Regions from separate parts of the Cupriavidus sp. JZ107 genome, predicted to be linked through region 1. Evidence: predicted binding sites of a transcription regulator. Region 1 holds the regulator's gene; each other region holds the start of a gene.

Region 1 (4,209 bases):
CATCGGGCTGCGGCGCCAGCTTGTCGAGCTCGCCGACCTGCCATTCGAGCCGCTCGCGTTCGAGCTGCATCTCGCGCGACTGCTGTTCGACCGCCTCGCGCTGGCGCACGCAGGCGCGCCAGGTGCGCCAGGCCTCGGCGACCGCGGCCGACTGCGCGGTCAGGCCGGCATGCGCGTCGAGCAGCAGACGCTGCGCGTCCGGCCGCAGCAGCAGCTGATGCGCGTGCTGCCCGTGAATGTCGACCAGCTGGTCGCCGACCTCGCGCAGCTGCGCCAGCGTGGCCGCGTTGCCGTTGATGAAGGCCTTGCTGCGGCCGTTGGCATCGACGACGCGGCGCAGCAGCACGTTGCCGTCGTCCTCGGCCAGCGCCTGCTCGTTGAGCCAGGCGTCCAGCGCGGGGTGCGTGGAGAAGGTGGCGCTGACGCTGGCGCGCGCCGCGCCCTCGCGCACCACGCCGGCATCGGCGCGCTCGCCGAGCACCAGCGCCAGCGCATCGATCAGGATCGACTTGCCGGCACCGGTCTCGCCGGTGAACACGGTGAAGCCGGCGGAAAAGTCGAGGTCGAGCGTATCGACAATGACGAAATCGCGGATGGACAGGCTGCGCAGCATCTTCGGAGACGGAGGGCGGCGATGACTAGGGGAGGGATCGGGGCCGGCTGGGGCGGGCGGCAGACGATGCGGGACGCTTGCGCTCAGAGCCGGTTGTCTTCGGTCGGGTACTCGTGCCAGTGCAGCTTCTTGCGCAGCGTCGCGTAGTAGTTGTAGCCGACCGGGTGCAGCAGGTTGATGGTCTTGGCCGAGCGGCGCACCACGATGCGGTCGCCCGGCAGCAGCGAGGTCAGCGACTGCATGTCGAAGTTGACGCTGGCATCGCGCGCGGTGGCGACCTCGATCGACACCTCGGCGTCGTGCGGCAGCACGATCGGCCGGTTCGACAGCGCATGCGGGGCGATCGGCACCAGCACCAGTCCCGACAGCGTCGGATGCAGGATCGGCCCGCCGGCCGACAGCGCATAGGCGGTCGAACCGGTCGGCGTCGACACGATCAGGCCGTCCGAACGCTGGTTGTACATGAAGTAGCCGTCCACCGAGACCGCCAGCTCGACCATGCCGGAGATGCCCGAACGATTGACCACCACGTCGTTCAGGGCCAGCGCGGAGAAGATCACGGCCTCGTCGCGGATCACGCGCGATTCGAGCAGCATGCGGTTCTCGGGCTCGTAGTGGCCGCTGAGCATGGCCGGCAGCACCGATTGCACATCCTCCAGCGGGATGTCGGTCATGAAGCCGAGGCGGCCATGGTTGACGCCGATCAGCGGCACCGAGAAGCCGGCCAGCTGGCGCGCGATGCCGAGCAGCGTGCCGTCGCCGCCGAGCACCACCGCGACGTCGGCCTCGCGGCCGATCTCCTCGGCGGACAGCGCCGGGTAGTCCGTCAGGCCGGTCGCCAGCGCGGTCTCGCGTTCGAACACCACGTCCTGGCCGTTGCGCAGGATGCAGGCCGCCAGTTCCTCGAGCGGACCTTCGATGCCCGCGGTCGAATACCTGCCGACCAGGGCGACCGTGCGAAAGGGCGCGTGCGCGGCGCCGGACTTGGGGTGTGCAGACATGCCCGGATTAGACCATACCGCCATGACCATTGTCAGCACGGCCCGGGGGGCGAGTGCCAGAGCGAGCCCCACCGCGCAAAACTTGCGTAAAATCGGGACACCATGGACGAACGAGCGAAAACCCTTCTCAAGACCCTGATCGAGCGCTACATCGCCGAAGGGCAGCCGGTCGGCTCGCGTACGCTGTCGAAGTACTCGGGACTGGACCTGTCGCCGGCGACCATCCGCAACGTGATGTCGGACCTGGAAGAGATGGGCTTCATCGCCAGCCCGCACACGTCGGCGGGGCGCATTCCGACCCCGCGCGGCTACCGGTTGTTCGTCGATACCATGCTGACGGCCCAGCCGCTCGATACCCAGTTCGACCGCACCAAGCTGGCCGGTCTGATCCAGGGCGAACTCGGCGCGCAGGAGCAGAGCCCGCAGCGCATGATCACGTCGGCCGCGCGCACGCTGTCGAACCTGTCGCAGTTCGCCGGCGTGGTGATGACCCCGCGCCGCGCGCAGGCCTTCCGGCAGATCGAATTCATGCGCCTGTCCGACAAGCGCATCCTGTTGATCATCGTGACGCCGGAAGGGGACGTGCAGAACCGCATCATCCAGACCGAGCTGCCCTACAGCGCGTCGCAGCTGGTCGAGGCGGCCAATTTCATCAACACCCATTACGCCGGCATGCGCTTCGACACCGTGCGCGAGCGGCTGCGCGACGAACTGAAGGCGCTGCGCATCGACATGTCGGAACTGATGCAGGCCGCGGTCGAGGCCGGCAGCAGCGCGATGGCCGACGAGGACGAGCAGGTCTATATCTCGGGCGAACGCAAGCTGCTCGAGGTCGAGGACCTGGCCTCGAGCATGGACAAGCTGCGCCGGCTGTTCGACGTGTTCGAGCACAAGACCAGCCTGCTGCAGCTGCTCGATGTGTCGAGCCACGCCGAGGGCGTGCAGATCTTCATCGGCGGCGAGAGCCGGCTGGTGCCGCTCGAGGACATGGCCGTGATCACCGCGCCGTACGAGGTCGACGGCCAGATCGTCGGCACGCTGGGCGTGATCGGCCCGACGCGGATGGCCTATGACCGGGTGATCCCGATCGTCGATATCACGGCGCGGCTGCTGTCGAGCGCGCTGAGCAGCCAGAACTGATGGCGGCCAGGGCGGGCCGCCACGCGCAGGGCGGCCTTCGTGCCCCGGCGATACCGGAATCCCTATGACCTTTACCGCAGAACCGGCCTACCGCCATGGGCAGGCGCCCCGCACGGCGATCCTGCTGATCAACCTGGGCACGCCGGACGAGCCGACCCCCAAGGCGGTCGGCCGCTACCTGAAACAGTTCCTGTCCGATCCGCGCGTGGTCGAGATTCCGCGCGCGGCCTGGTTGCCGGTGCTGTACGGGCTGATCCTGCCGCTGCGCTCGCGCGCGTCGGCGCTGAAGTACGAATCGATCTGGCTGCGCGAGGCGCACCGGACCGGCTCGCCGCTGCTGGTCCATACCGAGCGGCAGGCGCATGCGCTGCAGCAGCTGCTGGCGCAGCAGGGGCATGACGTGACGGTGGCCTGCGCGATGCGCTACGGCAACCCGTCGATCCCTTCGGTGATGGAGGCGCTGCGTCGCCAGGGCTGCGAGCGCATCCTGGCGCTGCCGATGTACCCGCAGTATTCCGGCACCACCACCGCGACCGCGTTTGACGAACTGTTTCGCGTGCTCGGCGAATGGCGCAATCAGCCCGAACTGCGGCTGGTCAAACATTTTCACGACCACCCGGCCTATCTGGGCGCGCTGCACCAGCAGGTCGGCGCCTACTGGGCCCAGCATGGGGCCCCGGATTTCGCGCGCGGCGACCGGCTGATCCTGTCCTTCCACGGCGTGCCGCGGCGCACGCTCGAGCTGGGCGATCCGTATCACTGCGAATGCCTGAAGACAGGCCGCATGCTGGGCGAGGCGCTGGGCTTGCAGCCCGGCCAGTACCAGGTCACGTTCCAGTCGCGCTTCGGCAAGGCAGAGTGGCTGCAGCCCTATACGGCGCCGACGCTGACCGAGCTGGGCAAGGTCGGCACCGCGCGGGTCGACGTATTCTGCCCGGGCTTTCCGGCCGACTGCATCGAGACGCTGGAGGAGATCGCGATGGAAGGACAGTCCGAATTCAAGGTCGCCGGCGGCAAGGAATTCCACTTCATTCCGTGCCTGAACGATGCGCCGTTCTGGATCACCGCGCTGTCGGAGATCGCGCTGCAGCATATGCAGGGCTGGCCGTTGCGCCTGCCGCATGCGCACGAACTGGAAGCGAGGCGCTCGCTGGCGCAGGCAAGGGGGGCCGCGGCATGAATCCGTCGTACGAGGACGATGCGCGGCAGCGGATCGACAAGTGGCTGTGGTGCGCGCGCTTCTTCAAGACCCGTTCGCTGGCGGCCGAGGCCGTCGAGCGGGGCCGGGTAGAGGTCAACGGGCAGCCATGCAAGAATTCGCGCGAGGTCAAGCCGGGCGACACCGTGCGCATCGACGCCCATCAGCAGCGCTGGGAGCTGGTGGTCAAGGGCATCGCCCCGGCCCGCGGGCCGGCGTCCGTTGCGCAGACGCTCTATGAGGAAACCGAGGAGAGC
Region 2 (4,209 bases), 740 kb from region 1:
CGGTGCTGCCGATCGACGTGCTGTCGCCGGCCCTGTCGGCGCTGCTCGACAAGCGCACCCTGATCGGGCTGCGCAATTCCTCGCACACGATCGTCAAGATGCTGCAGCCGGTCGGCGCGCACACGCCTGCCGAGGCGCTGCGGCTGTACAGCTACACGCACCCCGAATACCGCGAGACGCTGACCGATTACTTCTCGCACGAGCCGGCCAACGTGCTGCTGGCGCGCGGCACCGAGGGCGAGGTCGTGGCCGACGCCCGCCGCGGCAGCCGCATCGACTGGCTGCACGACGGCCATCAGCGCACGCTGGTGGACCCGATGTCGGGCTCGGTCGCCGACGTGCCGGCGCTGCCGCCGGGCACCGACGTGGCGCTGACAGCCGCGTGGATCCGCCAGGTGCTGGCGGGGGCCGTGCCGGTGCCCGCCCCGATCGCGACGCAGATCGAGACGATCCGCGGTTGCCTGCGCGACAGCGCGCGGGTCAGCTGGGTCAGTCCGCTGTAGCGACTTGGGTACGCACCACTCGATCCTTGCTCCCCTCTCCCGTCCGCGGGAGAGGGGGCCGGGGAGCGAGCAAAGGCGTCACCATGGCGAGCGGCGGGCGGCATAGCGACTGCCCTTCCCTCTCCCCCAGCCCCTCTCCCGCAAGCGGGAGAGGAGAGCCGTCAAGCGTGGGCCAGGAGTGCCCTCATGTCATTGGCTCTGTCAGACCCGCCGCGGCGGCAGCGGAATCCGCTCGGTCTCGCCCGGTACGTGCGGGAACTCGTCGTTCTCCCAGCGCCGCGCCGCCTCTTCGATCGCCTCGCGGGTGCTGGCGACAAAATTCCAGAAGATATGCCGCCGGCCGTCGACCGGTTCTCCGCCGAGCAGCATCAGCCGGGACGGCTCCAGCGCCGTGACGGTCGCCTCGGCGCCGGGCGTCAGCACCGCCAGGTGCTCGGCCGGCAGCGCGATGCCGTCGATCGCGGCGGCGCCATCGACCAGATAGAGGCCGCGCTGCTCGTGCTCGGGCGGAATCGCCAGGCTGGCGCCGGCGTCGAGCTCCAGCGCGGCGTACAGCGTGCGGCTGAACACCTGCACCGGCGAGCGTGCGCCGAAGGCGTCGCCGGCGATCACGGTGATGCGCGCGCCGCCGTGGACCAGCCGCGGCAGCGTGTCGGCCGGATGGTGGAAGAACGACGGCGAGACCGTCTCGTGCTCGCGCGGCAGCGCGACCCAGGTCTGGATGCCGTGCAGCCGCGGGCCGGCGTCGCGGGCGGCCTGCGGCGAGCGCTCCGAATGGACGATGCCGCTGCCCGCGGTCATCCAGTTGACGTCGCCGGGCCGGATGGTCTGTTCGCTGCCGACGCTGTCGCGATGGACGATTTCGCCTTCGAACAGATAGGTGACGGTGGCCAGCCCAATATGGGGATGAGGGCGCACATCCATGCCCTTGCCGGGCTCCAGTTGAACCGGACCCATGTGGTCGAAGAAGATGAACGGCCCAACGGTTTGTGCGGCGGCGGAGGGCAGCACCCGCCGCACCGAGAAGTCGCCGATATCTCTTACATGCGGTTTCAACAAATGTTCAATGGCGGACATGGCAGACACTCCAAGGGCGTGGCGGATCGACGCAATGCTGGCAAGTGTAGCCTTTGCGGCCCGATGGCATGGTCCCTGCAGCAGAACCGGCACGGGCGCCGGCCCTCTAATGAACTTGTGTCCGTCTTCGCAGCGATTTCCGGGCGACTTCCCAGCAACCTGGAGCGCTATGGAATTTTTCCTCCGATATTCTGGAACTATCGTAGCGGACCGGACTCCAATTAGCACTCACCCGGCTGGAGTGCTAATATGCGTTGCATTGCAGTGTGGGAAGCGCCGGCCACGACGCCGTCGATGCTTCCGACACGCGGGCACGCCGCCCGCCGGATGCGAAAGGAGCCCTGAGTGAACGCAGTCCTGTCTGCCGATTCGATCACCATGAACAACACCCTGCCGATGGTGCCGCAGCGCGCCAACAGCATGGCCCTGACCCTGCCCTCCGGGCTGGGCAATCTCGACAGCTATATCCAGGCTGTCCACCGTATTCCGATGCTCACCGCCGAGGAGGAGCAGCGGCTCGCGCGCGAGCTGCGCGATCACGACTCGGTCGAGGCGGCCCGCCGCCTGGTGATGTCGCACCTGCGTCTGGTCGTGTCGATCGCCCGCCAGTATCTGGGCTATGGCCTGCCGCACGCGGACCTGATCCAGGAAGGCAATATCGGCTTGATGAAGGCCGTCAAGCGCTTCGACCCGGACCAGGGCGTGCGCCTGGTGTCGTACGCGATCCACTGGATCAAGGCGGAGATCCACGAGTACGTGCTGCGCAACTGGCGCATGGTCAAGGTCGCGACGACCAAGGCCCAGCGCAAGCTGTTCTTCAACCTGCGCAGCCACAAGCAAGGCGCCCATACCTTCACGCCGGACGAGATCGACGCGGTCGCCCGCGAGCTGAACGTCAAGCCCGAGGAAGTGATGGAAATGGAAACCCGGCTGTCGGGCGGCGATCTGGCGCTGGAAGGCCAGGTCGACGACGGCGAGGAGGAGTTCGCGCCGATCGCCTATCTGGCCGACAACCACAACGAGCCGACGCGCGTGCTCGAGGCCAAGCGCCAGGACCGGATGCAGGTCGAGGGCCTGGAACAGGCGCTGACCAAGCTCGATCCGCGCAGCCGCCGCATCATCGAGGCGCGCTGGCTGCAGGTCAACGACGACGGCTCGGGCGGCGCCACGCTGCACGAACTGGCCGACGAGTTCGGCGTGTCGGCCGAGCGCATCCGCCAGATCGAGTCCGCCGCGATGAAGAAGATGAAGGGCGCGCTGCAGGCCTTCGCCTGATGGGCGCCGCCCGCAGGCCATAAACGGCAAGCCACAAGCCAGCCGCTGGCTCCCCGCATGCGCGGGGGTGACGGCGGCGACAAGGGCCGGGTTCCGCAAGGACCCGGCCCTTTTGTTTTGCCGCTTCGGCGCCGCACCGCACCTGGGCGTGCCCCCTCCGACTCGGGGTTTGCCCGCATCCCGCGGCCGTGATGTTGACAATCACGCGGCCGTGATCTACAAATCCGTACACAACTACAACAGATTTTGTAGACAATTCTGTCTACAAAATAAATCCTGAGAGCGGATTCCCGATCCTTCGATCCACACCGCCCATCCGGCGCCTTCCGCGCGCCTACCACCGCATGGCATCGCCTTGAGGAGACAAGCATGATGCACACCACCGCGCCTGCCGCCGCCGAGCTGCAGGACAGCGCGTCCGTCCACCATGGCAACGCGCTGATCAAGCCATCGTATGACGAACGGCTGACCAACGAAGACCTGGCGCCGCTGAAGAAGCAGACCTGGAGCACCTACAACATCTTCGCGTTCTGGATGTCGGACGTGCACAGCGTCGGCGGCTACATCACCGCCGGCAGCCTGTTCGCGCTGGGCCTGACCAGCTGGCAGGTGCTGGTCGCGCTGCTGGTCGGCATCGTCATCGTGCAGTTCTTCTGCAATCTGGTGGCCAAGCCGAGCCAGGTCACCGGCACCCCGTATCCGGTGATCTGCCGGGCCTCGTTTGGCGTGCTCGGCGCCAATATTCCGGCGGTGATCCGCGGCCTGATCGCGGTGGCGTGGTACGGCATCCAGACCTATCTGGCCTCGTCGGCCTTCCTGGTGCTGGCGCTGCATTTCTTCCCGTCGCTGGCGCCCTATGCCGACGTCAAGCTGCATGGCTTCGCCGGGCTGTCGACGCTGGGCTGGGCGGCCTTCATGACGCTGTGGGTACTGCAGGCGCTGGTGTTCTGGACCGGCATGGAAACCATTCGCAAGTTTATCGACTGGGCCGGCCCCGCTGTCTATGTGGTGATGATCCTGCTGGCGATCTGGCTGGTGAACAAGGCCGGCTGGAGCAACGTCAGCTTCACGCTGAGCTTCGTCAAGTACAGCGGCTGGGAAGCGGTGCCGGTGATGCTGACCGCGATCGCGCTGGTGGTGTCGTACTTCTCCGGTCCGATGCTGAACTTCGGCGACTTCTCGCGCTACGCGAAGAACTTCGGCGCGGTCCGCAAGGGCAACTTCTGGGGGCTGCCGATCAACTTCCTTGGCTTCTCGCTGCTGACCGTGATCACGACCTCGGCCACGCTGCCGGTGTTCGGCAAGCTGATCACCGATCCGGTGGAGACCGTCAGCCATATCGACAGCACCTTCG
Region 3 (4,209 bases), 1.3 Mb from region 1:
CTGCGCGAGCAGCCCGATCCGCCCGAGCGCGCGCAATACGCGGTGTGGGTACGCAATCACGACGAGCTCGATCTGGAGCGCCTCAGCGAGGCCGAGCGCGAAGAGGTGATGCAGCGCTTCGCGCCGGATCCGGACATGCGCGTCTACAACCGCGGTATCCGCCGCCGGCTGCCGCCGATGCTTGACGGCGACCAGCGCCGCATCGCGCAGGTCCATGCGCTGCTGTTCTCGCTGCCCGGCACGCCGATCCTGCGCTACGGCGAGGAGATCGGCATGGGCGAGGACCTGTCGCTGAAGGAGCGCCACGCGGTGCGCACGGCGATGCAATGGTCCGACGAGGTCAATGGCGGCTTCTCGCCCGCCGATCCCGAATCGCTGCCGGTGCCGGTGATCCGCGAGGGCCCGTTCCGCTACGACCAGGTCAATATCTACGACCAGTTGCTGCGCGACGATTCACTGCTGGCGAAGACCGGCAAGATGATCCGCGCGCGCGTTGGCATGCCGGAGATCGGTTATGGCGAATGCACGGTGATGGAGGTCGGCTGTCCGTCGGTGCTGGCGCTGCGGCACGAGCTGGACGGGCAGGTGGTGTTCACGTTCGCCAATCTGTCGGACAAGGACGTCGAGGTGAAGCTGCCCGAGGTCGAGGTCGGCGAGCTGCGCGACATGCTGGTCGATGGCCCGTACCCGCCGGCGCAGACCGCGCATACGCTGAAGCTGCGCGCCTACGGCTACCGATGGCTGCGGCAGCGGCCGTGCTTCGGGCCGTGATCGGCAGCATCAGTCCGGCAAAGACAGCGACAACCAGGGAGAAACGCGATGGAAGCGATCGGACAACGGCGCTGGGTCATTGCGGAAGGCTATCTGCCGCCGACCGACCCGGCCGCCAGCAGGCAATTGAACAGCCATGAAGCGGCCTGCCTGCTCAATACCGGCGATGCCCCGGCCCATGTCACGGTGACGATCTTCTATGCGGACCGCGAACCCGTCGGTCCGTACCGGCTCACGGTGCCGGCGCGCCGCACCTTGCATCTGCGCTTCAACGATCTGCGCGACCCCGAGCCGATCCCCGAGGACACCGACTACGCCAGCGTGATCGAGTCCGATGTGCCGATCGTCGTGCAGCACACCCGGCTCGATTCGCGCCAGGCCGCGCTCGCGCTGATGACCACGCTGGCCTATCCGGTCCCGGCCTCGGTGTCCGCGGCGTCCGGCTGACCGCGCCGCACCCGATCCCCATTTCGCCCAGGAGTCCGCCATGCCCTTGATCGGCTATCACGCCTCGCACGAACAGTTCTCGCCGGGCGACCTGCTGCGCTATGCGCGCGCCGCGCAGCTGGCCGGTTTTACCGCGCTCAGCAGCTCCGACCACTTCCATCCGTGGAGCGAGCGGCAAGGGGAGAGCGGCCATTCCTGGTCCTGGCTCGGCGCCGCGATGGCGACCGTCGACCTGCCGACGGGCGTGGTCGCCTGTCCGTTCGGGCGCTACCACCCGGCCGTGGTGGCCCAGGCCGCCGCGACGCTGGAGGCGATGTTCCCGGGCCGCTTCTGGATCGCGCTGGGCACCGGCGAGGCGCTGAACGAACACATCACCGGCCGGCCGTGGCCGCCCAAGCCCGAGCGGCAGGCGATGCTGTCCGAGTCGGTGGACGTGATGCGCGCGCTGTGGCGCGGCGAGGAGGTGACGCACCGGGGCAGCATCGTCGTCGATCGCGCCCGGCTGTACACGCTGCCGCAGCGTCCGCCGCCGATCTTCGCCGCCGCGCTGACCGAGCAGACCGCGCGCTGGGCGGGACAGTGGGCCGACGGCCTGATCACGATCTCGGCGCCGCGCGAGACCATGCGCGCGGTCATCGACGCCTTTCGGGAGGGCGGCGGCGGAGGCAAACCGGTGCATATCCAGGCCAAGATCGCCTACGCCGACCCCACGCAGGGCGACGAGGCCGCGCGCCGCATGGCCTACGAGCAGTGGCGCACCAATGTGTTCGACAGCGAGACCGCGGCGAACCTGGCGACCCCGGCCGAGTTCGATGCCCGCGCCCGCACGGTGTCGCCGGACGACATCGAGCGCGCGGTCCGGATCTCCTGCGACGCCGCGCAGCAGGCCGCCTGGCTTGCCGAAGACCTGGCGATGGGCGCCGACGCGGTCTTCCTGCACAACGTCTGCGGCAACCAGCAGGCCTGGCTCGACGCCTGCGCGCAGACGGTGCTGCCGCAACTGCGGGGCGGGGTCTGAACCCGCCTCGTTGGCACCCGCTGGCGACATTCGCCTGAAAAAACCGGGCCGCACAATATAAGAGACAATGCCCGCCGGGCCTTGCACCGCGCGGGCCCGGGGCAAATTCCCTGCTTTTGTGCGGGTAAACCCGTATTCAGGCCTCGTCTTGAAAACCCGAAACCCCGTCCCTATAATTAGCACTCGCCGGGTGCGAGTGCTAACAGCGTGCTGTAATCTCCATCCGGCGTCCGATTTCAAGGGCCTCCGCAGTCCCGCGGCGGCCACTTTGCAAATAAATGCTCACTTGTACTAAGGAGTCCGTATGAATCTGCGTCCTTTGCACGACCGCGTGATCGTCAAGCGTCTGGACAACGAAACCAAGACCGCTTCCGGCATCGTGATTCCCGACAATGCTGCCGAGAAGCCCGATCAGGGCGAAGTGCTGGCCATCGGCCCGGGCAAGAAGGATGACAAGGGCGCGTCGATCGCCCTCGACGTCAAGGTGGGTGACCGCGTGCTGTTCGGCAAGTACGCCGGCCAGACCGTGAAGGTGGATGGCCAGGAACTGCTGGTCATGCGCGAAGAAGACATCATGGCGGTCATCAACAAGTGATGTCGCTGTCCGGGCGCCGCGCGTCCGGAACCCCCGGGGCGCACGGTTTCGCCGCTGCGGCGATCGCGCCCGGGACTTTTCCCGTACAGAATTCTGGAGATCTAGAACATGGCAGCTAAAGACGTAGTGTTCGGCGACAGCGCTCGCCACAAGATGGTCGAAGGCGTGAACATCCTGGCCAACGCGGTCAAGGTGACCCTGGGTCCGAAGGGCCGCAACGTGGTGCTCGAGCGCAGCTTCGGCGGCCCGACCGTGACCAAGGACGGCGTGTCGGTCGCCAAGGAAATCGAGCTGAAGGACAAGCTGCAGAACATGGGCGCCCAGATGGTCAAGGAAGTCGCTTCCAAGACCAGCGACAACGCCGGTGACGGTACCACCACCGCGACCGTGCTGGCCCAGTCGATCGTGCGCGAAGGCATGAAGTACGTTGCCGCCGGCATGAACCCGATGGATCTGAAGCGCGGCATCGACAAGGCCGTGGGCGCCGCCGTCGAAGAGCTGAAGAAGCTGAGCAAGCCGACCACGACCAGCAAGGAAATCGCCCAGGTTGGCGCGATCTCGGCCAACAGCGACGAAGTGATCGGCAAGCTGATCGCCGAAGCGATGGACAAGGTCGGCAAGGAAGGCGTGATCACCGTTGAAGACGGCAAGTCGCTGGCCGACGAGCTGGAAGTCGTCGAGGGCATGCAGTTCGACCGCGGCTACCTGTCGCCGTACTTCATCAACAACCCGGACAAGCAAGTCGTCCAGCTCGACAACCCGTTCGTGCTGCTGTTCGACAAGAAGATCTCGAACATCCGCGACCTGCTGCCGGTGCTGGAGCAAGTGGCCAAGTCGAGCCGTCCGCTGCTGATCATCGCCGAAGACGTCGAAGGCGAAGCGCTGGCGACCCTGGTGGTCAACAACATCCGTGGCATCCTGAAGACCGCCGCCGTCAAGGCGCCTGGCTTCGGCGACCGCCGCAAGGCCATGCTGGAAGACATCGCCATCCTGACCGGCGGCACCGTGATCGCCGAGGAAGTCGGCCTGACGCTGGAAAAGGCCACGCTGCAAGACCTGGGTCAAGCCAAGCGTGTCGAGATCGGCAAGGAAAACACCATCATCATCGACGGTGCCGGTGACGCCGCCGCGATCGAAGGCCGTGTCAAGCAGATCCGCGCCCAGATCGAGGAAGCGACCTCGGACTACGACCGCGAGAAGCTGCAAGAGCGCGTGGCCAAGCTGGCCGGCGGTGTTGCGGTGATCAAGGTTGGTGCCGCCACCGAAGTCGAAATGAAGGAAAAGAAGGCACGCGTCGAAGACGCGCTGCACGCCACCCGCGCTGCCGTTGAAGAAGGCATCGTCCCGGGCGGCGGCGTGGCCCTGCTGCGTGCCCGCG

What was found. Region 1 encodes HrcA, which represses chaperone genes, less so after heat shock. Its sites were predicted from a motif close to TTAGCACTCNNNNNNNNNGAGTGCTAA; they were not measured.
Region 2: rpoH (RNA polymerase sigma factor RpoH) is a predicted target of HrcA. The motif match lies at 1,802-1,828, and genes of this name have one in related genera.
Region 3: groES (co-chaperone GroES) is a predicted target of HrcA. The motif match lies at 2,413-2,439, and genes of this name have one in related genera.

The regions. Positions count from the first base shown of each region.
Region 1 is NZ_CP096481.1:2,221,097-2,225,305, reverse strand. Features, by position in the region: gene recN (DNA repair protein RecN) at 1-613, opposite strand, end outside; gene M1D55_RS19705 (NAD kinase) at 697-1,614, opposite strand; gene hrcA (heat-inducible transcriptional repressor HrcA) at 1,717-2,754, shown strand; gene hemH (ferrochelatase) at 2,819-3,934, shown strand; gene M1D55_RS19690 (RNA-binding S4 domain-containing protein) at 3,931-4,209, shown strand, end outside.
Region 2 is NZ_CP096481.1:2,959,482-2,963,690, forward strand. Features, by position in the region: gene ybiB (DNA-binding protein YbiB) at 1-503, shown strand, start outside; gene M1D55_RS22980 (pirin family protein) at 705-1,580, opposite strand; gene rpoH (RNA polymerase sigma factor RpoH) at 1,959-2,855, shown strand; gene M1D55_RS22990 (NCS1 family nucleobase:cation symporter-1) at 3,225-4,209, shown strand, end outside.
Region 3 is NZ_CP096481.1:898,189-902,397, forward strand. Features, by position in the region: gene M1D55_RS13670 (alpha-amylase family protein) at 1-771, shown strand, start outside; gene M1D55_RS13675 (sensory rhodopsin transducer) at 820-1,218, shown strand; gene M1D55_RS13680 (TIGR03885 family FMN-dependent LLM class oxidoreductase) at 1,259-2,236, shown strand; gene groES (co-chaperone GroES) at 2,541-2,831, shown strand; gene groL (chaperonin GroEL) at 2,940-4,209, shown strand, end outside.